DNA from 4 places in the Neobacillus sp. SRL179 genome. Region 4 is predicted to be linked to each of the others. Evidence: riboswitches for the same ligand, from Rfam matches in the RefSeq annotation. Region 4 holds a riboswitch; each other region holds the start of a gene.

Region 1 (6,212 bases), 850 kb from region 4:
TGCGACCGGTCCAGTAATGGCGAAGAGAGCACTAAAAATGCCTAAAATCCATAAAATCAATCGACTTAACGGCCATTGTATTTGTTGGCTCTTAGATCTAACAAAGGCTAGTAGATAAACAATTAAAGCTATAATAAACGGCATTAATAAAAAAAATTCTGGAATGATGTGTGGCTCAAAGCTTGCAGCTACATGTTCAACGTGATAAATTTTAGGCATTTTTCAAAGCAGCTCCCGTTTCTTTCGATATACGAATTAACAGGATGATTCCTATTAACAGCATAAATACTGCTGTTATGTGCCAAACCAAGTCATAAGGCATGATATCGACATGATAGCGGATTTGGTGGAGTCTCATCAGTTTGTGTTGAATTGTACCATCGTATAATTGAAAACCACCTGCTCCAATAAGTATGCAAGCCAGCCATTTCTTTGCCTGCCACGCATGATATCGTCGAAGAGAGGTAACCATAAACAACGCTAAAACACTTGAAAACCAGATAAACGCGTGGAAAAGTCCATCAGATACCAATCCAATTGCGGTGGTGGATTTATCATAGAAATGATGCCAATGTAGCAGTTGATGAAAAACAGCTTCATCAATAAAGGCGACCAACCCTATTCCAAATAGAATGCCAGACCAAATATTTAGCTTATTCTGATAAGCGTTTGTAGTGTTTGAATTATTTTTTTGATGGGAAGTACTAGTCAAATTGCTTCACCTTCGTATCTAGGATATTCTTCACCTTTCCCATTTTTGAAGAGGAGTAATCATATACAGTAGTAAACATTCGAATTTGAATGTTTGGTCTCGATAAAAACAAAAACTGCCCTTTTTTTACCTAGGGCAGTTTCTGTTTTTATTAAAAATTAAAATTATCTGGATCGGCACCAAATCGTTTATTTTCATTTAGAGAGTTAATTTTTTGAATTTCATCAGCCGTTAACTCAAAATCAAAGATATTTGCATTTTCTATAATCCGGCTTTCTTTAACAGATTTCGGAATCGTGACAATTTCATTTTGCAGATCCCATCGTAAAATAACTTGGGCTGTTGTTTTATTGTAACGCTCTCCGATTTCTATTAGAGCTGGGTGCGCTAACAGTCTTCCTTGACCTAAAGGAGCCCATGCTTCCATTTGGATTTGCTGTTTCTTGCAATACTCTCGAAGCTCAGTTTGAGCCAATAATGGATGTAATTCTACTTGATTGACCATTGGTTTAATTTCTGCACTAGACAATAAGTCTTCTAAATGATGAATTTGGAAATTGCTGACGCCTATCGCACGAACACGACCTTCTTTATATAGGTTTTCGAGAATTTTCCAAGCTTGTTTATACTTTCCTTCAACAGGCCAGTGAATTAAGTATAAGTCAATATACTCAAGTCCGAGTTTCTTTAAGCTTGTTTCGAATGCTTCTAAGACTTTATCTTCACGTTGATCAGAATTCCAAACTTTTGTTGTAATAAATAGCTCTTCACGAGGAACTCCAGATTCCTTGATTGCTTGACCGACACTTTCTTCGTTTTGATAAAGGGCAGCGGTATCAATAGCTTTATAACCTGCTTTAATTGCTGATTTTACGGAGAGAAGTGCTTCATCACCTTCTTGCACTTTATATACACCTAGGCCAAACCAAGGCATTTTGACGCCATTATGTAGGGTTGTTGAAGATTGTAAGTTATTCATTCCCATCTCCTCCTTATTGATTCATACAAAGTAAGTATAGCCCCTTCATTGAGGTGGGTGCAATTGATTTGATTGTATTTATTTTCTAAATATTTTCCAAACATTGTTAATGTCTCAGTTTTTTTTCTATCACTGATTCAATCATTTTCCATGGCAAAGTATTTTTTAGAAAAAGGCTGGTTTTTACACCCTTTCCGATTGGGTAGCGGAGGTCGGGGGATGCAGATTGTGAAGCAACATGTGCTGCGAGTCGCGCTACATCTTTAGGATCACCATGTGCTGCTTTTCCCTCTTCCACTTCTTTAAGTAAACTTTTCATATATGGAAGGTACGGGGAATCAGCATTTATTTCCATTTGGTCAACAGTGGCCCAGATATTCGTTTGATAGGAACCAGGTTCGATTAAGGAAACATCAATTCCAAATGGTTTAACCTCGAGCCTTAAGCTTTCGCTATATCCTTCCAGTGCATGCTTTGACGCCGTATAGGCAGATAATCCGGGAAATCCAATTCTTCCACTTATACTGCTGATATTGATAATTCGACCATGTCCCTGTGTTCTCATATATGGAAGGACTGCGTTTGTCACAGCAATAATCCCGAAAAAGTTAGTTTCAAATTGATATCGATAGTCACCAATAGAAAGCTCTTCACTAAAACCTCCCAGCGCAAAACCAGCATTATTAATAAGCACATCAATCGAAGAATAAGCAGAGAACCTAGTTTTTATGGAATCAATGGATTCGGATGAAGTAACGTCTAGTGGTAAGACCTGAATCCGCTCCTCCACTTTTTTCTCTTTTGCATAAGTAAGCAATGAGTTGGCTTTTTTAGTGTCCCTCATTGTGGCAATAACCGTAAATCCTTTCAAAGCAAGTTCAATGACACATAATAATCCAAAGCCACTGGAAGAACCGGTTACAATCGCTGTTTTCCTGCTCATTTATTTCTCCTTTTATTTTTTTTCTCTTTGTAAAAGTCTTCATTCACTTTAAGCAAGCATCATAAAAAAGGCTGCCCAAACCCATTCCTTTCTGGGAAAGACAGCTTTTTTGAATTATAGGATTGTTGCGCTTTTGCTAGCAGGCAGAAGCTTTTGCAGGACTAACTTTTCTTCTTCATTTAAAGGTACCAATGGTAAGCGGACACCACCAACGTGAATCCCAGACATGTTTAAGGCTTCTTTAACTGGAGTTGGGTTAGGTGCAGCAAATAAGCCTTTCATAAGTGGGAGAAGACGGCGATGCGCAATTGCAGCTTCCTGTATTTGACCATTTTTAAAGTTCGTAATCATTGCCTGCATTTCGTTTCCGATAATATGGGATGCAACCGAAATGACACCAGTGCCGCCAATAGCTAAAACAGGTAATGTTAATCCATCATCACCGCTATACAAGGTGAAATTGTCTGGAGTTTGGCTAATGATTTGGGCCATAGCATCTAAGTTACCACTTGCTTCTTTTATTGAGACAATATTTGGAACTTGTGAAAGACAAACTACGGTTTCCACGGATAAATCGACCACACACCGTCCGGGAATATTATAGAGAATGACCGGTAAGGTAGTTGATTCCGCTATTGCTTTAAAATGTTGATATAATCCTTCTTGAGATGGTTTGTTATAATATGGGACTACAAGCAAGATGCCGTCCACACCAGCCTCTTCGGCAAGACGAGTTAACTTGATGGAAGCTCTTGTATTATTGGAGCCAGTGCCAGCGATGACTGGAACTCGGCCAGCTACTTCCTCTACAACAAATTTAAATAATGCAACTTTTTCTTCTATTGATAGGGCAGGGGATTCCCCAGTTGTTCCAGATACCACCAATCCATCAGATCCATTGGCAATTAAATAATTGACAAGTGTTTTTGTTGCGCTAAAATCCATCTCACCATTTTGATCAAATGGTGTAACCATTGCTGTTAAAAGTTGGCCAAAATTCATTATTATCACCCTTAAAATTATTTTTACAAAATAAGTGGGAAAGGCCAATGTAGAATCAACGCAAAAAAGCAGCAACGAGGGTTCGCTGCTGCTGTAGAAACAAAAATAAAAAGTTCCTATGCGTGAGATAGCCCTCCATATAGTTTCCTATATGACAATTCTGTGCTTATTCAACAACAGAACCAGCTTCAAGTCCAATGAGATTCTTAAAGCTTCGGCAAATTCCCCTTTCGACAATTATCATAGGAACTCATTTTCCTCAAATTGTGTACTAATGGTTTTTGCGCCTCTATCCTCACTTCAAAAGGTATTGAAGTAAGAGATTATGTAATTGTTAGTTAATATAACAGAAAATTCACGTGGATTCAAGTGAAATGCAATATGTTTTAGTTGAGTAAAATAAGTTTAAGGAATTACAAGGAAGGGAATCGTGAAGTGAAAGTTGAATATTAATTAAAATAATATTTACATTTCCGAAAAAAATAAGAGGGTGGGAAATAAAATGAATTCTATTCCTAGGCCAGCATCCACAGTTGTTTTAATGGATCATTTATCCAAAGTTTATATGACAAAAAGACCTGACACAATGAAATTTATGGGTGGATATTATGTTTTCCCGGGGGGAGCGGTAGATTCTACTGATGACATTCAAGCTAACAACAAATTTATTACTGGAAAAAGAAATGACTCTTTTACAATTGGGCATTATGTCGCTGCTGCAAGAGAACTATTTGAAGAAGTGGGTGTTTTAATTTGTAAGAAAAAAGACGGCACACCCGTTCATTTGGATGAAAAAGTAGAAATGGAATACCGCCGTCTCCTAATCAATCGGGAGATTTCATTTTTACAGCTATTACAAAAGGAAGAACTCCAATTTCCTCTTGAAAGCTTAGCTTATATTGGACAAATCGTCACACCGGATATTAGTCGAATAAGATTTGATACCCGTTTTTTTCTCTCGTATCTTCCAAAAGGGCAAACACCCAAACCAGATCCAAATGAAATCAGTGAAGCATGTTGGATGGACCCTGCTGATGCCTTGAATGCTTATAAGCAAGGCGACATATCACTGGCTCCGCCAACCATTCATACATTGAAAACGATTATTAACTATCAAAAGGGCGGTCAGTTGAATATGCCCGAGTTTATTTTTGCTGATTATATTAAAGATCTGAGAGAGTAATAGGAATCCTGCTTTGATACAATTCCGTCTTTTATTAATTTGATTAAGTGTGCCTCAGTTGTCCGTTTAGCAACTTCAAAAACATTGGGGTGGGGGAGATTGTCATAAATGATGTTTGTTAAATCGGAAACAGTTATCTTTTCATGCTCGCTTAACAACGATTTGATTTGGTTTTCACGGAAATATCTTCTATTTAAAACAAAATCAATGTGTTCATAAGGATTATCTACCCATTCGCCATGCCCAGGACCTATTTTACTTAAATTTAATTGTTTTAACCTTTGTAACGTGGCAATATAGTCTGACATATCGCCATCTGGGGGTCCTATCCATGATGTCCCTTCAGCAACGATATTATCCCCTGCAAGGAGAATCCGTTTGGTCGGAATATACAGGTTTAATTGACCTGCAGTATGACCTGGTGCGTGAATGAGGATAATTTCTTCTCCAGCAATGCGAATCACGTCGCCATCATTTAAGAATGCTAAACGGTTCCATGGCCCAATGGCCGCCACTATACCCGGCTTTTCAAGCGGATGTCCATAAACGATAGGATTCCAATCTACTAATTGAAGAACTCCTGGGGCATGGTCTGGGTGTGAATGGGTTAAGATTATTGACTTAGGTAAAGCGAGACCGGTCTGCTTAATCACATTCTGTAATTCTATTTTAGTATCAGGCTGATCATACCCAGCATCGACTAATATACTTTCTTTGTTGTTACCAATTAAATAACAATTTGTAGTAGTGTGTGGCAGTAAAGTCGGGGTTGTAATAGGCACCCGAATAATTTGGAACTCCTTAACATTTTCCATGGTTTACTTCCTCTCATTAATTCATAAATGCAGCTGTCTTAATCTATAAATTACGTATTCACCATGAAAACGTTATATTCCTGCTGATAAGAACATATCTTTCTGAGTTTTTCTAACAGAAGCTAAAATAAAAATTTATATACTATCGTCCTATTTTTAAACAATTCTGCTAACCGGTTACTTGGCATAAAAATTTTCTGTATAGTATGGCTGTGATTCTTTATTAAAAGCCACACCAATCCCTAAATATTCATAACCATTTTTCAAGATATTTTCACGATGTCCGAGGGAGTTCATTAAACCTTCATGAGCAAAGATACTGCTTAGTTGTCCATAAGCCAGGTTTTCTCCTGCTAAATGAAAGATTATATCATCTTCCTTCATTCGATCAAATGGGGATTGTCCTTTAAGATTGGTATGATCAAAATACTGATTTACTGCCATGTCGGAGCTATGATTACGAGCGGTTTTTCGTACATGCTCATCCCATGTGAGAATTGGGAGTTGATGCTGGACTCGTGCTGCATTGGTCAAATCAAATAACTGGTACTCAAACCCTTCTTTTAAGGCTGGATTAG
Region 2 (6,212 bases), 660 kb from region 4:
GAAATAAAATTTAAAATTGGCTCTGAACCCTTTTCAATCGATGTTCACAAAAAACATATTGAGGAAATAAAGGATTTATATAAAGCACTTATAAAAATTTCTGAGATCTCCCATGAAAATGAAATTAGTCTTCAGTTCTCCAAACAAAGCCTTGAATTAGCCTCAACAACACTTGGGCGTGTAACAAGTTCTGACAGTAATTTAGTGGTTCAATTCAAAATGCTTAATCAAGCTGCGTTCCAATGGTTAGAAGATAGCAAAAAACAATATTGTGTGAAGGATTTTGGTTTTGTTTTTGAAAAATACATTAACAATTAAAAATAAACGAACCCAAAGCTAGAGATTTACTAGAAGCTTTGGGTTCGTTTTATTATTTATATTCAATTATTACATCTTCAATTGGCAACCGTGTTGAGCCAAATGCAGGTGCAGCAGCTTTGCCTAGGGGAATTAAAACAATTGGGAAAAATCTCTCTGACACATTAAATTTTTCAATAAATTGTTTTTTATCAAATCCTCCCATTGGGACTGTATCATAACCTCTATCCTTAGCTAATAGCATTAACTGCATTGAAACAAGACCCGCATCAAAAGCAGCAATGTTTTTTCGCATCTCTTCAGGGGCTTTAGGATACGTATTTTGTGCACTAGCGATTAATCGCTCCATATTTGCTTCATCCATAAAACCAGCTTCGTGTGCACTGTGGTAAACCTTCTCAATACTATTATACATTTCTTTATCGCCTAATACGGCAATTACTGCGGATGCTGTTTCAACCTGTTCTTGATTGAAAGCAATCGCTCTAAGCTCTTTTTTTGTTTGTTCGTCTTGAAACACCATAAAGCGCCATGGTTGAAGGTTACTTGAAGACGGAGCGGATGTCGCCTCTTTTATTATATTTTCAATCTCTTCTTTTGAGATAATATAGGTTGAATCATATTTTCTAACAGAGTGACGTTCTTTTATTACATCAGATAAGCTTTTATTTAACACTGAATGCATGAATGATCCTCCTTGATTAAAAATACTTACAAAAAGTAAGTTAGTTTGATTATCTTACTATTGTAGATTCGTACAGTCAAGCAAATTGAATTTGTTAAAATTTTATAAAAAGACCGTATAAATAATAATAAATGGCGTCCACTTAAAAAGTGAACGCCTCTTGGTATTATTATGGGCTTGGCCTGTGAAACAGCCCCATTACTTCAATTGTTTCTGTAATATTAACAAAAGCACAAGCATCTACGTCTCCGATAAGGTTTTTCACCTCATTTAATTCGTATCGTGAGATGACCGTAACTAATACGCTGCGTTTGTCATTGGAATACCCGCCCACTCCATCCATAATTGTAAGCCCACGATACAGATTATTCAGCAAATGGGCCCGCATTTCTTCCCCTTTATCCGTAATAATCATTAACGTTAATTTGGCGTGGTCTGTATAGATCGTATCCACTACCTTACCGGTTACATAAATCGAAACTAAAGTATTTAGTGCCGCATCCCAATTAAAAAGGAAACCACTAATAATAATGACTAAAGCATTCATTCCAGAAAGTAATACTCCGATAGGAAAATCCTTTTTCCTGGAAACAATCATGCCAATAATATCAAAACCACCTGTCGAACCTGATGAACGAAAGACAAGTCCAACCCCAAGACCAGTTAGGGCTCCCCCAAAAATTGATGAAAGAATGGTATCATTGGCTAATGGTATGATTGGCACCACATAAAGACCTACAGAAATGATCAACACAGAAAATATGGTATTCATGATGAACTTTTTCCCCAACATCTTATAACCAAGAATAATTAAAGGTAAATTCAATAGGAGGTTAGCTAACCCTGTATTAAGAGGAGTAATCATCCCTAGCAAAATGGAAATACCACTTAATCCACTGCTTAACACCTCATGAGGGATCAAGAAAAAATTAAATGCTCCTACAACGATTAGAGATCCTAAAAAAACACCGATTAATTGCATGGTAAAAATCCTCCTTACCTGCACTTTACTATTTTAAAATCATACTAAATTCATTAAATTAAAGTAAACTTAATAGTTTTTTGCCAATAGAATAAATTATCAGACTAATCTATTTTTAATTCCTTTGGTAAATATTCCATTGACAACTGAGCGGTCATTATTATATTTTAGTACTATAATAAATTTATAGTTTAAATCCTCATCAAACCGATGAGGTAGAGGTCGCGGTTTTTATTAGTAATACGGATGAGATGAAGAGACATCCCAGACTCCGTATGAAAGGAAAAACTGCCGAAGCGTACTTTTTTCTCTATAAGAGTACGCTGGGTCTGTATTCGAATAGGAACAGAACTGTCACGTTTGACCTTACCAGTCCAGCGTGTTGAGCTATCTTTCGGAAGGTATGATGCGGGGTATTACCAATGCCATCGATTCTACTTCGATGGTATTTTTTATTCCAACACTCCTTCTCGAATTAGAAAACATTAGCTTTCTTCTGTCATCAACTAGGGCAGCACTTCAAAAGAAAAAGGAGTAATCTTAATGCAATCACAATCAGCAAGACCCCTTGAATATACAGATGGGCAAACACCTAATAAAGAAAATACCGAATTAAAACGTAGTCTAAAATCACGGCACCTAACAATGATTTCTCTTGGCGGGACAATAGGAACTGGACTTTTCCTTGCTAGCGGCGGAGCGATTCATTCCGCGGGACCTGGCGGTGCCATTCTTTCTTATCTCGTCATTGGGATAATGGTTTACTTTTTAATGCAAAGTTTAGCAGAAATGGGAGCCTACATGCCAGTCGCCGGTAGCTTTAGTACGTATGCTACAAAGTTTGTCGATCCTGCCCTGGGTTTCGCTCTTGGCTGGAACTACTGGTATAACTGGGCAATTACAATTGCTGCGGAATTAGCAGCTGTAACCATGATTATGAAGTTTTGGTTTCCTGATACCCCTTCATTAGTATGGAGCAGTATCTTTTTGGTTATCATGTTCTTATTAAATTATCTATCTGTAAAAGGATTTGGCGAAGCTGAATATTGGTTTTCTCTTATTAAAGTAGTAACAGTTGTTATTTTTATTGTTACCGGTACTTTAATGATTTTTGGAATTATGGGAGACCACACCATCGGATTCTCTAACTTTACAGTTGGTGACGCTCCGTTCCATGGTGGTTTTATGGCTATGCTAGGAATCTTTATGGCTGCAGGTTTCTCATTCCAAGGGACCGAGCTATTAGGCGTTGCGGCCGGCGAAACAGACGACCCAGGAAAATCTATTCCCCGTGCAGTAAAATCAGTATTTTGGCGAATTCTTTTATTTTATGTTTTAGCCATTTTAGTAATCGGACTTCTCATTCCTTATACAAACGAGAACTTGGCCAATGGCGATGTTTCCGTCAGCCCATTCACACTCGTTTTTCAAAAAGCAGGAATTGCATTCGCTGCATCTGTCATGAATGCTGTTATTTTAACAGCTGTATTATCGGCAGGAAACTCAGGGATGTATGCTTCTACACGAATGCTTTGGGATCTAGCCCGACAAGGCAAGGCTCCAAAATTTCTTGGTAAACTAAATAAAAATGGTGTCCCAGTCAATGCGTTAATCGCGACAACCTTAGTTGGAACCCTAGCATTTTTAGCATCTTTCTTTGGAGATGGTGTCGTTTATGTATGGCTTTTAAATGCTTCGGGTATGTCAGGCTTTATCGCATGGCTTGGAATTGCCATTTGTCACTATCGTTTCCGAAGAGCTTATGTTGCACAAGGTAAGGATTTAAATTTACTACCATATAAATCAAAATTCTTCCCCCTTGGACCAGTTTTTGCCTTTCTTGTTTGTGGGTTTGTTATTCTAGGACAAAATTACTCTGCCTTTATGGGTAACCATATTGATTGGAATAGTGTATTAGTTTCCTATATTGGTTTGCCATTATTTCTTATTTTATGGCTTGGGTATAAATTCACGAGAAAGACAAAGGTAATCCCTCTAGATAAATGTGACTTAACCGTTTAATTTTCCTCGACCAATCTTAGATTTTTATATAAACAAAAAAAACAGACCCTGCTGGGTCTATTTTTTTTTTTTTAACAGGTATACTTTAGGCTTCCTTCGTTGTCCACACATATAAATCTTCAATCTTACAGTTTAATTCCTTGGAAATGGTCATCGCCGTATTTAGGCTCATCACCTTTTTGGATAAATATTCATCAAGTTGTTCCCTTGGAATATTTGTATTCCTTTCCAAGCTATCCAAATTCATACCTTCTTTTAATAAGAGATCTTTGAGGTTACTTCTTTTTGCTTTATAATTTGTCAAAATGACACCTCGCTTTTGTAAAGTATACCATAGGTACATTATAATGGAAAGCCGAAAGGCGGTATTCTGTCTTTACAATCTTGCGCACGATTAAAGAATAAAATTTGTGTTATACTTAAAAGGGAATAGTAAAAGGGGTGTTAAAATTGAAAAACTCAAATAATCGGTATAATAGTGGTCAAACAGTAAACATCATTGAAACAGGTGAAGTTGTCACCATTTTAAAATGGCAATATGTAAAAAATATGAAAAGATATTCATATATCGTAAAAGAACACCCTGGTACATTTTTTTTCGAAGAGGAACTTCAAGATTCTTAAATTAAAAGGTAGAAACATCAAAAAGACCCATTCGCTTGAATGGATCTTTTTTGCTTTTAAAATTCGGCATTACCGGTTGTTCTTGGAAATGGAATCACATCTCTAATGTTTGTCATTCCAGTCAAGTACATAATTAACCGTTCAAAACCTAGACCGTAGCCAGAATGTTTCGTACCACCGTATTTTCTTAATTCAAGATACCACCAATAGTCTTCCTCATTCATGCCAAGGTCTTTAATCTTTCCAGCAAGTACTTCTTCTCGCTCTTCACGCTGACTTCCACCAATCAATTCCCCTATTCCAGGTACAAGTAAATCAGTAGCCGCAACCGTTTTATTGTCTTCATTTAAACGCATATAGAATGCTTTAATTTCTTTTGGATAATCCGTAACAAAAACTGGACGTTTAAAAACCTTTTCGCATAAATATCGTTCATGTTCTGTTTGCAAGTCAAGCCCCCATTCAACCGGATAGGCAAAGGTTTCACCTGATTCTTGCAATAATCGTATTGCTTCCGTATAGGTTACACGACCGAAATTTGCATCATGTGCATTATTTAATCGCTCTAATAAACCCTTCTCGATAAAACTATTAAAGAAATTCATTTCCTCAGGAGCTTGTTCCAAAACATAACCAATCACATATTTAACCATTTCTTCAGCTAAATCCATAATGTCTGGAAGTTCAGCAAAAGCAAGTTCTGGTTCAATCATCCAAAATTCTGCAGCATGTCTTGCAGTATTAGAGTTCTCAGCTCTAAATGTTGGCCCAAAGGTATAAACATTTCGAAATGCTAGCGCAAAAGCTTCAGCAGAAAGCTGACCACTAACCGTTAGATTCGTTTCTTTATTAAAGAAGTCTTTTGTTACATCTGTTTTACCTTCTTCATTTTTCGGAAGATTGTCCATATCGAGAGTTGTTACTCGGAACATCTCTCCTGCCCCTTCCGTATCACTGCCAGTAATAATTGGGGAATGGACATAAACAAATCCTTTATCTTGGAAAAATTTATGGATTGCATATGATGCTAGTGATCTCACACGGAACACAGCAGAGAACGTATTTGTTCTTGGACGTAAATGTGAAATCGTTCTTAAATATTCAAAGGAGTGCTTTTTCTTTTGTAATGGATAATCAACATTTGATGTACCTTCAATGACAATGTCAGTTGCTTTAATTTCAAATGGCTGCTTTGCATTTGGCGTATGGATAAAATCCCCCACTACCCTAATAGATGAACTAATTGGAAGCTTTGCAATTTCCTTAAAATTAACCAACTGCTCATCAAATACAATTTGTACCCCTTTAAAAAAGCTGCCGTCGTTTAATTCAATGAATCCAAAAGTTTTGGAATCACGTATTGTACGAATCCAACCAGACAATTGGACTTTTTGATCTATATAACTACCGGTATTTCTGTATAGATCCTTAATTAAGGTCTGTTTCATCAATTTTCCTCCTAAATCATATGTATAAGTTTTTGCGAATTGTCATTTGGATTCTAATAATAAAAAACCTTTCCTCCCAATGGGACGAAAGGTAAAAATCCTCTGACGATCATCTTTGTTCTTTTATCCCTTC
Region 3 (6,212 bases), 740 kb from region 4:
TGTCAGATAGTCATTGTACGCGAGAAAATGGATTTCATCCTCCGTGCCTTTTCTATCTGTTATATCCTGAACCACCCCATCCAGCCTTACTAAATGACCATTCGAATCGAGGACCGGAAAGGTTTTATCTTCAATCCATTTTACTTCTCCATTCGCATCAATGATTCTATATTGATGAAAGACACTCTCTCCCTGAAGAAGCTTTTCCTGATTTTTAACAAATGCAGGAATATCTTCTTGATGGATAAGATGGATCCACCTCATTTCTCCTGTGAGTAAATCCTTTGGTGTGTATCCAGTTAGCTTGTCCAGTCCAGGTGAGGCATACACCAATTCCTGTGAGTCGTAATCCATAGACCATATGCCTAAATCTAGACTTTCAGCAATGGTATTAAAGCGAGTTTCACTTTCCTTCAATCTGTTTTCAATCATGACCTGTTCTGAAATATCATAAAGTACACCAATGATTCGCGTGATTTTTTCAGCGGAGTTTTTTTTAGGAACAGCTTTTATATGGACAGTAATCATGACCTGATTAGGTTTTTCAATTCTGTATTCTAATTCCATTATCTCGCCAAACTGTTTGGTCCGTTGAAATAAATCGTTAAAAATAGTTCGATCTTCAGGAAGGATCATGTTTAGAAGGTCTTCATATTTACGTACCCTAGTGCCATCGCAATTTAAGCCCAAAATATTCAAAAAAGAATCAGAACAATAAACATAATCCGTATCAGTCTCATAGTCCCAACTGCCTATTTTGGCGATTTCTTGCGCTAAATTTAAGTTATTCGTTATTTTTACCAATTCAGCTTCCTTTTGATCGAGCAAAGTAAGATTCCTGGCGAATCCATAGACCCCTATGATGCTGCCATTCATTTTAATCGGGATATTGGTAATATTTAAATGGACATCATGTCCCTCTTTATGGATTACCTTACAATTATAATTTTGTGGTTCTCCCATTAAGGCCAGCTCAAAGTGGCAAAAGACTCTTTCTATGTGATCTTCTCTCAAGTATTGGTGAAATGAACCAGTTAACTCATTTGGTTTATAGCCGATAAACTCATCCACTTTATGATTCGCAACTAAAAAATCCCCTTGTTGATCCAGTGCGAAAATTGCATCCGGATGCTGATTAAAGATTAAGGAATAAATACTAAAATCGTGAAGTGTATTAGGCTGCATTCTTTCCCGTTGAGCATCAATTTGTTTCTGCACTAACATGTCTTTGGCGATCAATCGGCCGGCCCCCTTAAAACAATAAATCCTAAGTTAATAGGACAATGGTTTGAATTGCACCCTATGTTTTCTCTTTCTTTCATCATATAGGTAATGTGTATATAGTTCATTATGAAAAAAATGGAGATAAATTGTAATCCCCATTGGTTCCCTATTTTAATTCCTATATAGGAACCAGTTCCTATTTTAAATTACACCATACTGCTATTTCTTCTTCTTGACCTCAATTGTTTGATTAATCGTGTTCTAAACCGCTCCTTTTGCCTAAAAAGCTTGTATAAAAAACCGTCTTGACTAACATAAAAAAGGCAGAGAAACTTAGCTCTCTGCCTTAGTGAAGTGAGGTCTGACCCCATTATCTCGCTAATGTCCGTTTTAAGAATTCCCTCGTCCGCTCTTGCGTTGGATGTTGGAAGATCTGCTCAGGGCTGCCTTCCTCAGCAATGACTCCCTTGTCCATAAATACTACGCGATTGGATACTTCCCTGGCAAATCCCATCTCATGGGTCACGATTAACATCGTCAGACCAAGTTCAGCCAGTTCCTTCATAACTTTCAGAACTTCTCCGACCATTTCTGGGTCAAGGGCTGAGGTGGGTTCATCAAATAACATGACATCCGGTTCCATGGAAAGGGCTCTAGCAATCGCCACGCGTTGTTTTTGACCGCCTGATAATTGCTTGGGTTTGGCATTCACATATTTATCCATCCCTACAATTTTCAAATACTTCAACGCGACCTTTTCCGCTTCATCCTTGGAGCGCTTTAGCACTTTGACTTGCCCGACCACACAATTGTGGAGGACATTGTGATTATTAAATAGGTTAAATTGTTGGAATACCATGCCCATTTTTCGACGGTAAGTGAATAAATCATGCCGATCATCTAAAATATTTTCGCCATTATAGATAATTTGGCCGCCGCTTGGCTTTTCTAACAGATTGATACAGCGAAGAAGTGTCGATTTCCCAGAACCTGAAGAACCAATAATACTGACCACTTCTCCCTTCTTGACGGAGAAATCAATATCTCTTAACACTTCATGCGTTCCAAAGGATTTGTTTAAATGCTGAATATCAATGACTTTTTCCATACGATTTCCTCCTTCTTTGTCAGTTATTTCGTTACCTGTATGTCCTCTTCACCAAGCATCGTATAGTTGTCCGGGCCTTCTAATTTTCTTTCAAAATAAAGCAAAACTCTTGTAACAATAAACGTCATCACGAAATAAATGATACAAGCTACGAAAAATGATTCGAAATATCTAAAGTTGTTTCCAGCAACTGATTTAGTTAAGAAATACAACTCCGACACGGAAATCACATTCAGTACCGACGTATCCTTAATGTTAATAACAAATTGGTTTCCTGTTGCCGGTAAAATATTGCGGATCACCTGTGGCAGAACTACATTCATCATCGTTTGCAGATGATTCATCCCAATCGCCTGCGCTGCTTCGAATTGACCTTTATCAATCGAAACAATCCCGCCACGGACAATCTCCGCCATATAGGCGCCTGTATTAATCGAGACGACAATGATCGCTGCTGCAAAAACATTCATATCAATATTAAAAGCCAAGGCTGAACCATAATAAATGACCATCGCCTGAACAATCATCGGTGTTCCACGGAAAAACTCAATATAAATAGAAAGAATAACATTAACCACTTTAAGCAATACTTTTTTAGCTCCACGTTCCGGAACAGGTATCGTGCGGATCACCCCTGCTAGTAAACCAATGATGGCACCCAATATGGTTCCAATTAGGGCAATCACCAGCGTCATGCCAGCTCCGCGAAGGAACATCGGCCAATTTTCCGCGATAATTTTTACTATCCAATCAAAGCTCAACTTTCTCCCCCCTATTTCATCATAAAACCGACTGCAAAAAATACAGCCGGCTTCATGTCCTGATTATTTTGACGCTGGTTGATTCTTGATTGCCTCATCCATGATGTTTGTGCGTTCTTCTTCTGAGATTTCTTTTAAAATCCCATTGATCTTGTCTGTTAATTTACTATCCTTTTCAAGGCCGACCGCAATGGCGGTATCATCTTCTGATGTTTTAAATCCATCTGTAAATTCGACCATCGCAAATTTATCATTAGCAGATGAAGCACTGACTGCTTCAGGACGTTCAGATACGTATCCATCAATGATGCCGGATTCTAAGGCCACCCTCATCGCTGGGAAGTTGTCCATTGCTGTTGCTTTTGTTACTCCCTTGATTTGGTCAATCACGGAATAGTGGAAGGTATTTAATTGTGCGGTCACTTTTGCTCCCTTGAAATCTTGGATCGAAGTAGCACCGTCGTACTTGCCGCCTTTTTTAACCACCATCACTAAATTGGATTTATAATAGTTGTCCGAGAAGTCGATTGTTTTCTTCCGTTCTGCTGTTGGTGACATCCCGGCGATAATTGCATCAATTTTACCTGAAGTTAACGCTGGAACAAGGCCATCCCATTCGGTTTTCACAATAACTAATTCTTTCCCTAAACCATCGGCAATTTTTTTAGCGACTTCCACATCATAACCACCTGCATATTGTGAAGTGCCTTTGATTTTCACCGCTCCATTAGAGTCATCATTCTGAGTCCAGTTAAACGGGGCATATCCTGCTTCGAGACCTACCTTAAATGTATTGTCATCCGATGCGCCAGAAGCTGTCTTCGTACTTGTCCCGCATCCGGCCAATAGAATAATAGCTGAAAGCAATGTGACTACAAATAATGATGCCTTTTTCCTCATGTTCATTCTCCTCCTATTTGGTTAGAGCTAAAGTACAACAAAAAACGACCTTGAGATAAACTCAAGGTCGCAATATGTATAAGTTGCCCTAAAGTCCTCCCTTATCCCGAATGAGATAGCACAACTCAATAAACTGGGTCGTTTATTGAGACAGTCCTGCAATTCTTCACTGCAGACCCAGCATGTAATACTGAGAATATTACAAACTTCGGCGATACTTCCTTCTCCCTAGCATCATGGCTTCTCAAACTCCACTAAGGACTGTTAACTACCGCGCCTCTACCTCACTGAAAAAAAGTGAGGTTACTATTAAATTATATTATTAGGCTACATCAAATTGAGAATTCTGTCAATGTTCTTAATTTTTCAGCATGTTATTTCATCTAATTTTCATTGTTAAGTAGTTTTACGATTTGTCCATCTTTAATTCCATGTTTTTGAACGCTGCCGCTCTATCTCAAACTACTCATTTTCTTAAACAATAAAAACACCCCCGCCATCTAAGCGAAGCGGAGGAGGAAAATGAACTGAAGTTGAACTTCTATCTAGTCTTTTTTTTATCGAACAACTTGTTTTTGCTCAGATGATTAATTTGTAACTAACACGCCATCAGTCACCAATTCACTAGGAAGTTCGGTGAATTTCTGCGCTTCAATTAATAACTCTTGACGCTTGGCAAATAGACTTGGGCAATTCGGCTTAAAGCAGCAAGGGCATGTGTCCATAATTCCAATATTATATGCTTTAACATGTTGATCTTCTACTCGGCAATATAACATCGCTTTATGAGTATCAGAGAATGTTAGCAGGATATTAAAGGTTGAGTTCTCAAGGTCAACATTTTGTACTTTTGCATTTGCTAGTTGCATCGTGTTCACTCCAGTTCTAATAGATTTTTTTTGCTTACGAAACATTATAGCAAATATCTATTCTGCTAGTCTATCACCTGCGCGTTAATCCAGAATTTAACGAAAAGGGGATCGACAATAAGAAAAGAGAAGAAACTAGTAGTTCTTCTCTTACATATATTATTGCTACTTAAGAAGGGTATGACCCCTGTTCCACACCTCACCGCAGTTCCGGCACAACGTTCTCTGGCATGTTTCCAGTAACGCCTGCGACAAGGTTTTCGGCTGCTTTCATGGCCATATCGAATCGAGTTTTATCTGTTGCGGAGCCGATATGCGGAAGCACGACGACGTTGTCCATTTTCAAGAGAGGATTGTCTTTTTCGACAGGCTCAACCTCAAACACATCCAAGCCGGCTCCAGAAATTTTTCCTTCTTGCAGCGCTCGAATGAGGGCCTTTTCATCTACTACTGATCCCCGTGAACAATTAATAAAAATAGCATTTGATTTCATCCGATTGAACTGTTCTTCCCCCATAAAGTGGTAGGTAGAATCATTCAATGGCACCATCACTAACACGAAATCAGCCCGCTCTAATAGATCATTCACTTCACTGTATTCAATCCCGTATTGTTCCTCCAACTGAGGCTTTCTGCTGTTACTGTTATACAAGACATTCATTTCAAAGCCAAGTGAAGCTCTTCTTGCCACCTTCTCACCGATCCGCCCCATGCCAATGATTCCTAATGTCGCATGGTGAACATCCTGGCCATAGAAGTAGGTTTCATGAATGGACTTTTCCCACTTGCCAGCCTTCACGAAATGATTAAATTCAGGAATCCTTCGTGACGTTGATAAAATTAATCCAAAAACCAGGTCAGCCACAGCCTCATCAAGAACATAAGGGGTGTGTGTACCGATGACACCGCGTTCCTTCATCGCTTCAATATCAAAGGCATCATACCCAACGGCAATGTTGCTGACAATTTTTAAATGAGGCGCTTTTTCTAAAAATTCCTTCGTAATGACGCCCTTAGGTGTCATCAGACCTTCCACATCCGCCACTTCCTTCAGGAGCAAATCCGCTGGGATTGGTTCCTTCTGGTCCCACATCCTGTAATCACAATAGCGGGCAATATACTCCTCAACCTCTTTAGGAATACGCTTGGCAATAAAAACTTTCGGTTTCAATTTAAAGTCCCCCTCGTCCGAGATTCACAGCTGGCAGATATTGTTTCGCAGGCTTACCTCATCTGGTTCACACTCATCCATAAAAGATAACCTTCGGTGCAGTGCTCCAGCCCTGTACAAACCAATCAGCCTCTTCACCCTATTTTCCTACAATTTTACCATTCTGCAATACTTCCATC
Region 4 (6,212 bases):
TGTTGAAGTAGCTGGCGGAAATGTCGTATTTACCAGACCTATCTACTCAGGTAAAGCTTTTGAAAAGAAAATTGTCACGGATGGGCTAATCTTTGCCACGGTCCGTCCGAATAATATTGCTCCATTAACTAAGGATGAAAGTAGAACGGGAGAGGTCTCCTCTTTGTCTGTTGAGATCAAAGACCTTCGTGCCATCATCAAGGAAGTCGTTAGAAAGGCAAGTGAAGGTGTTGATTTAAGTGAAGCAAAAGTGGTTATTTCAGGCGGCCGTGGTGTAAAAAGTGCGGAGGGTTTTGCACCATTAAAAGAATTAGCCCAAGTTTTAGGCGGAGCAGTAGGTGCCTCCCGTGGTGCCTGTGATGCCGATTATTGTGATTATTCATTACAAATTGGCCAAACAGGAAAAGTGGTCACACCAGACCTTTACATTGCCTGCGGTATATCAGGAGCAATTCAACACTTAGCAGGGATGTCCAATTCCAAGGTAATTGTCGCGATTAACAAAGACCCAGAAGCGAACATCTTTAAAGTAGCTGATTATGGAATCGTTGGTGACTTGTTCGAGGTTGTGCCAATGTTAACGGAAGAATTTAAAAAGCTAAAAGTTCATTCTTAAACTGATTAGTTGTTGTCAAATAGGTTCATAATAAAGCGAGCGAAGCATTCTGCTCGCTTTTATTTATGTTCAGCTCCAGCGACCGTGGCGCTTCCGTTTTTCTTACCTTTGCATAGAATATTTATATAAAAAATGGGTATATTACATGCTGAGACATATTATTCGCATGATTTGGCAATCGATGGTATACTTTCCGTAGTATTTCAGTTATTTATTAGGAGGTCAATCAATATGGCTATTTCACATGTAACAGATCAAACTTTTGCTACTGAAACAGGCTCTGGCTTAGTGCTTGTAGACTTTTGGGCACCATGGTGCGGCCCTTGTAAAATGATCGCTCCCGTTCTAGAAGAACTTGACTCAGAAATGGGCGATAAAGTAAAAATTACGAAGCTTGATGTGGATGATAACCCACAAACAGCATCTAATTTCGGTGTTATGAGTATTCCAACTTTGTTGGTACTTAAAGATGGCGAAGTGGTTGATAAAGTAGTCGGCTTCCAACCTAAAGATGCGTTAGCAAGTGTATTAAATAAGCACGTATAAGCTGCTTAATTAGGTAATAAAAACCTTAGCTAGAATTCAATCTGGCTAAGGTTTTTTTATGATTACCAATCAAACTTACTTTTCTTTATGGGCAGTATGCTTTAAAATTTTAAAAGACAGATAAAAAAAGACGGAGGGAGCGGCCGGAATGAATGAAACTATAAAGCAAAAACTGACCCTGCTGCCTGATCAACCTGGCTGCTACTTAATGAAGGACCGTCAGGGAACCATTATTTATGTAGGAAAAGCAAAAGTCTTAAAGAACCGGGTGCGTTCCTATTTTACTGGTTCGCACGATGGGAAGACATTACGACTTGTGAATGAAATAGAGGACTTTGAATACATTGTTACCTCTTCTAATATAGAAGCGCTGCTGCTTGAATTAAACCTGATTAAGAAGCACGACCCCAAATACAATATCATGTTGAAGGATGATAAGACCTATCCGTTTATTAAACTTACAGCAGAAAGACATCCGAAACTTATTATTACAAGAAAAGTAAAAAAAGATAAAGGCAAATATTTTGGTCCATATCCAAACGTCATGGCGGCCAACGAAACAAAAAAATTGCTTGACCGGATTTATCCGTTACGCAAGTGCTCGACATTACCAGACCGTGTCTGCTTGTATTATCATTTAGGTCAATGCTTGGCGCCTTGTGTGAATGAAGTGAGTGAAGAACAGTACAAACAAATGACCGATGAAATAAGCCGTTTTTTAAATGGCGGCTACAAGGAAATCAAAAAAGAACTTACCGAAAGAATGACTGCTGCGTCTGAAGAATTGGATTTTGAACGTGCCAAAGAATACCGCGATCGAATTGTTCATATTGAGACAATTATGGAAAAGCAAAAGATCACCATGACAGATTTTACAGACAGAGATGTCTTTGGGTATGCGGTCGATAAAGGCTGGATGTGTGTACAGGTCTTTTTTGTCCGTCAAGGGAAGTTGATTGAGCGGGATGTATCCATGTTCCCCATTTACAATGAGCCAGAGGAAGAAATATTAACATTCCTTGGTCAATTTTATACAAAAACAGAGCACTTCAAGCCTAAAGAAATTCTGATTCAAGATGAAGTCGATCTTCATTTGGCTGAACAACTGCTGGAAGTAAAAGTATTGCAGCCGCAGCGGGGTCAAAAAAAGGATCTTGTCAAAATGGCGATTAAAAATGCGAAGATTGCCTTGAATGAAAAGTTTTCTTTGATTGAAAAAGACGAAGAGAGAACCATTAAGGCAATAGAAAACCTTGGTGAGCTTCTTGGTATTTATACTCCGCACCGGATTGAATCATTTGATAACTCCAATATTCAAGGGACTGATCCTGTTTCGGCTATGGTTGTATTTATTGACGGTAAGGCAAATAAACGAGAATATCGGAAATACAAGATTAAGTCTGTTAAAGGCCCTGATGATTACGAATCGATGCGAGAGGTAACTAGAAGAAGATATTCACGGGCGTTGAAGGAGAACCTGCCACTGCCAGATTTAATCATTATTGATGGTGGTAAAGGTCATGTGGAGGCAGTTCGAGATGTTTTAGAAAATGAACTTGGGTTGGATATCCCGCTCTCAGGTCTTGTAAAAGATGAAAAACACCGGACCTCCCAGCTTCTTTATGGAAACCCGTTGCAAATTGTTCCTTTAGCAAGGAACAGTCAGGAGTTTTACCTGCTACAGCGAATCCAAGATGAAGTTCACCGGTTTGCGATTACCTTCCATCGTCAAATTCGGGGAAAAAGTGCGTTCCAATCCTTGCTTGATGATATTCCAGGCATTGGTGAAAAACGCAAAAAGTTATTATTGAAACAGTTTGGCTCAGTGAAGAAAATGAAGGAAGCTAGTATAGAAGAATTTACTGGTTTAGGTATTCCGTTAAATGTAGCAGAGGAATTAATCGATAAACTTCATTCAGAATGATTGTCAAGAAAAAAAGTCCATGCTATAATAAATGAAAATTTAAATCTATCACTTTATAGTACTAAAGTGTAGGTAGAGGTGCGAGCTTCAATAGTAGTGGTTCTGAGAAGGATGAGCTTCAAGGAAGAATCATGAAAGGGAATGTTCGCCGAAGTAAAGAAGGTCTCATTTCTTTCTTTGCTGGTTCTGTATTGAACAAATCCAGAATTGTCAAGACCTGTGTCTTGGAGAGCTATCTTACGTTGTTTGTACAGGAATTTATTTCTTCGTGTTCAAAAAGCAATGAGATGCCCTTCTCATTGCTTTTTTTATTGGTAGGGAATGCATCCTTTTTTAAAGTAAACTAAACGTAAAAGCTTGTGCAGGTAATTTTCTAAAGAATTCGAAAGTAGGGGAAAAGATGGGTTTAGTTGTTCAAAAATTTGGAGGAACCTCAGTTGGCAGTGTAGAACGAATCCTAAATGTCGCACAATGTGTAAAAGAGGAAACACAAAGAGGCAATAATGTGGTGGTTGTTGTTTCCGCAATGGGAAAATCGACCGATCAGCTTGTAAGTTTAGCTAATGAAATTTCCAGCCAGCCGAGCAAACGCGAAATGGATATGCTCCTCTCAACCGGAGAGCAGGTGACCATTGCGTTATTGTCTATCGCCTTAAACCAACAAGGGCTAAGTGCTGTTTCCTATACTGGCTGGCAAGCGGGGATCATTACAGAACCGGTCCATGGCAATGCCCGAATTGCTCAAATAAAAACGGAAGCGATTCAAGCGCAGCTCTCCGAAGGTAAGGTTGTCATTGTGGCTGGATTCCAAGGAATTACTGAGAATGGGGAGATTACCACACTTGGACGGGGTGGTTCAGATACAACAGCAGTGGCTTTAACTGCTGCCTTACATGCGGATAAGTGTGATATTTATACAGATGTAACTGGAGTTTTCACAACGGATCCAAGATATGTTAAAGCAGCACGCAAATTACAATCCGTTTCATACGACGAAATGCTCGAACTTGCTAATTTAGGTGCTGGGGTGCTGCATCCTCGAGCAGTGGAGTATGCAAAAAATTATCAAGTAAAGCTTGGTGTCAGATCAAGCATGGTGAAAGAAGAAGGAACAGTCATAGAGGGGGAAGCAACAATGGAGCAAAATTTAGTTGTCCGTGGTGTGGCATTTGAAGATGAAATTACTAAGGTTTCCATCTTAGGACTAACAGACTCATTAACAAGTTTATCAACCATTTTTACTACATTGGCACAAAATCATCTTAACGTCGATATTATTATTCAAAGCACTACGGAGGGCGGCACTGCTAACCTGTCATTCTCCATCCACACAAATGATTTAATGGAAACATTAAAAGTACTAGAGGATAACAAAACGGCACTAGGTTATGAACAGTTAGATGCTGAAAATAAATTAGCTAAGGTCTCCATTGTGGGTTCAGGAATGATCTCCAATCCAGGAGTAGCGGCTAAAATGTTTGAAGTATTAGCCAATAACAATATCCAAATCAAAATGGTCAGTACTTCGGAAATAAAAGTATCTGTCGTTGTCGAAGAAAAAAACATGCTAAAAGCTGTAGAAACACTACACGAAGCATTTGAACTAGGACAATAGCAAATAAGGTGTCAGGCACCGTTGGTGCCTGACACCCTATTTACCATAATGAACGTGAAATGCTTCATTACCCCTTTTTAATTGGGTCTTTTGTGTCCCATTTGACCGTGAATTGAACTTTATTTGACTTTTTGACGGGGTGCTCAAATGCTTCAGTGCTCGCTTCTTTTAGAAATTCAATTTGCTGTGCAAGGAAACCGGCTTCGAGCTGGAAAAAGTGCTCCGCTTTTGATTTTACACGCGAGACAATAAGAGGACTAGTTAATTCTATCTCCATTTCATTTTTGGTTTCCTTTACTAATTCAAGTTGACCCCAAGATGCAGTGTTAAAAAACTCAGCTACTTGAGTGATATCTGTGAAAGGAAATTTCCGGGCTAGACGCTTTCCTGCCCAATATAATATTTCGGGTGCATCTTTTCCAAGAATTTCGGGCAAAAGGATTTCTCTGATCAGTTCATATCCGAAAATGGATATGGTTCTTGGTTCAGCTTCATTCATATTCAGATTAACGGCTGTACTTTCTTTCACATGTTTCCCCTCTTTCTATCATTCTATTATATACAATTTTATGGATGTTTCAGTATAAAAACCAATGTTATTGTGCAATATCTAAATTATTTTTAATCATAATTATGATTACCTAAAAAGTGAAATAATCAACAGTTAGATGTTGGTAATTTCATGAGAATTTATGGATGTTTTCTCGGTGAGAACTAATGGAATTGATTTGTCAATCGACTTTAGTATAATATCAATATATTTTAAAAATTTTCTTTTTTTAATAAAGTTTGTGTATACGTTTTCTTGACGCTCTAGTTTGATGGGAGTAAAATGGACATGTCACATAATTGTCACAGTGATAATAGGTTAAGAATCTTTACGGGGAATTTAAGAGAAGAAGCTTAACTTTACTTTTTTAAAATTTAAAGGGGGGTAAAATAATGGCGGGTAATCGAGAGTTTGTAAATCGCAGATTGCATTCATTGCTGGGAGTTATTCCAATTGGTTTGTTCCTGATTCAGCACCTTGTAGTCAACCATTTTATCACAGGAGGACCAGATTCCTTCAATAAAGCTGCAGGCTTTATGGGAAATCTTCCATTTCGTATTGTCTTGGAAACTGTAATTATCTTTTTACCATTGTTATACCATGCAATCTATGGACTTTATATCGCTTTTACTGGCAGCAGCAATGTTAATAGGTTCGGAACCTACAGAAACTGGATGTATTTAATTCAACGAATCACAGGCGTAATCACCTTGATTTTTATTGCGTGGCATGTTTGGGAGACGCGTGTGGCCGCTGCATTTGGTACCGAGGTAAACTATGAAATGATGCATGATATTCTATCATCACCATTTATGTTTGTATTCTATTTAGTTGGTATTCTATCTGCGATTTTCCATTTTGCTAATGGATTATGGTCATTCCTAGTCAGCTGGGGTATCACTGTGACACCTCGTTCACAAGTTATTTCTACATATGTAACGATCGGTATTTTCGTGGTTCT

Evidence for each region. Region 4 has a riboswitch for lysine ahead of AC4E8C_RS17845 (aspartate kinase). Riboswitches for the same ligand answer to the same signal wherever they lie in the genome.
Region 1: it holds a riboswitch for lysine, as region 4 does, so the genes downstream of both, dapA (4-hydroxy-tetrahydrodipicolinate synthase) here and AC4E8C_RS17845 (aspartate kinase) in region 4, are expected to answer to the same signal.
Region 2: it holds a riboswitch for lysine, as region 4 does, so the genes downstream of both, AC4E8C_RS14375 (amino acid permease) here and AC4E8C_RS17845 (aspartate kinase) in region 4, are expected to answer to the same signal.
Region 3: it holds a riboswitch for lysine, as region 4 does, so the genes downstream of both, AC4E8C_RS21355 (transporter substrate-binding domain-containing protein) here and AC4E8C_RS17845 (aspartate kinase) in region 4, are expected to answer to the same signal.

Annotation. Positions count from the first base shown of each region.
Region 1 covers NZ_OZ481792.1:2,744,745-2,750,956, reverse strand. The annotation lists gene AC4E8C_RS13505 (cytochrome c oxidase assembly protein) at 1-219, opposite strand, end outside; gene AC4E8C_RS13500 (DUF2243 domain-containing protein) at 212-712, opposite strand; gene AC4E8C_RS13495 (aldo/keto reductase) at 864-1,691, opposite strand; gene AC4E8C_RS13490 (SDR family oxidoreductase) at 1,798-2,634, opposite strand; gene dapA (4-hydroxy-tetrahydrodipicolinate synthase) at 2,749-3,636, opposite strand; lysine riboswitch at 3,757-3,936, opposite strand; gene AC4E8C_RS13480 (NUDIX hydrolase) at 4,139-4,819, shown strand; gene AC4E8C_RS13475 (MBL fold metallo-hydrolase) at 4,795-5,634, opposite strand; gene AC4E8C_RS13470 (CAP domain-containing protein) at 5,812-6,212, opposite strand, start outside.
Region 2 covers NZ_OZ481792.1:2,931,843-2,938,054, forward strand. The annotation lists gene AC4E8C_RS14360 (PH domain-containing protein) at 1-318, shown strand, start outside; gene AC4E8C_RS14365 (nitroreductase family protein) at 371-1,003, opposite strand; gene AC4E8C_RS14370 (YitT family protein) at 1,173-1,985, opposite strand; lysine riboswitch at 2,194-2,383, shown strand; gene AC4E8C_RS14375 (amino acid permease) at 2,529-4,007, shown strand; gene AC4E8C_RS14380 (helix-turn-helix domain-containing protein) at 4,093-4,311, opposite strand; gene AC4E8C_RS14385 (hypothetical protein) at 4,458-4,631, shown strand; gene asnS (asparagine--tRNA ligase) at 4,688-6,079, opposite strand.
Region 3 covers NZ_OZ481792.1:4,335,427-4,341,638, forward strand. The annotation lists gene AC4E8C_RS21340 (sensor domain-containing protein) at 1-1,239, opposite strand, end outside; gene AC4E8C_RS21345 (amino acid ABC transporter ATP-binding protein) at 1,595-2,332, opposite strand; gene AC4E8C_RS21350 (amino acid ABC transporter permease) at 2,356-3,093, opposite strand; gene AC4E8C_RS21355 (transporter substrate-binding domain-containing protein) at 3,157-3,993, opposite strand; lysine riboswitch at 4,102-4,283, opposite strand; gene AC4E8C_RS21360 (hypothetical protein) at 4,581-4,862, opposite strand; gene AC4E8C_RS21365 (2-hydroxyacid dehydrogenase) at 5,062-6,033, opposite strand; gene dgoD (galactonate dehydratase) at 6,189-6,212, opposite strand, start outside.
Region 4 covers NZ_OZ481792.1:3,596,312-3,602,523, reverse strand. The annotation lists gene AC4E8C_RS17860 (electron transfer flavoprotein subunit alpha/FixB family protein) at 1-616, shown strand, start outside; gene trxA (thioredoxin) at 848-1,162, shown strand; gene uvrC (excinuclease ABC subunit UvrC) at 1,311-3,086, shown strand; lysine riboswitch at 3,152-3,329, shown strand; gene AC4E8C_RS17845 (aspartate kinase) at 3,487-4,701, shown strand; gene AC4E8C_RS17840 (YslB family protein) at 4,769-5,230, opposite strand; gene AC4E8C_RS17835 (succinate dehydrogenase cytochrome b558 subunit) at 5,644-6,212, shown strand, end outside.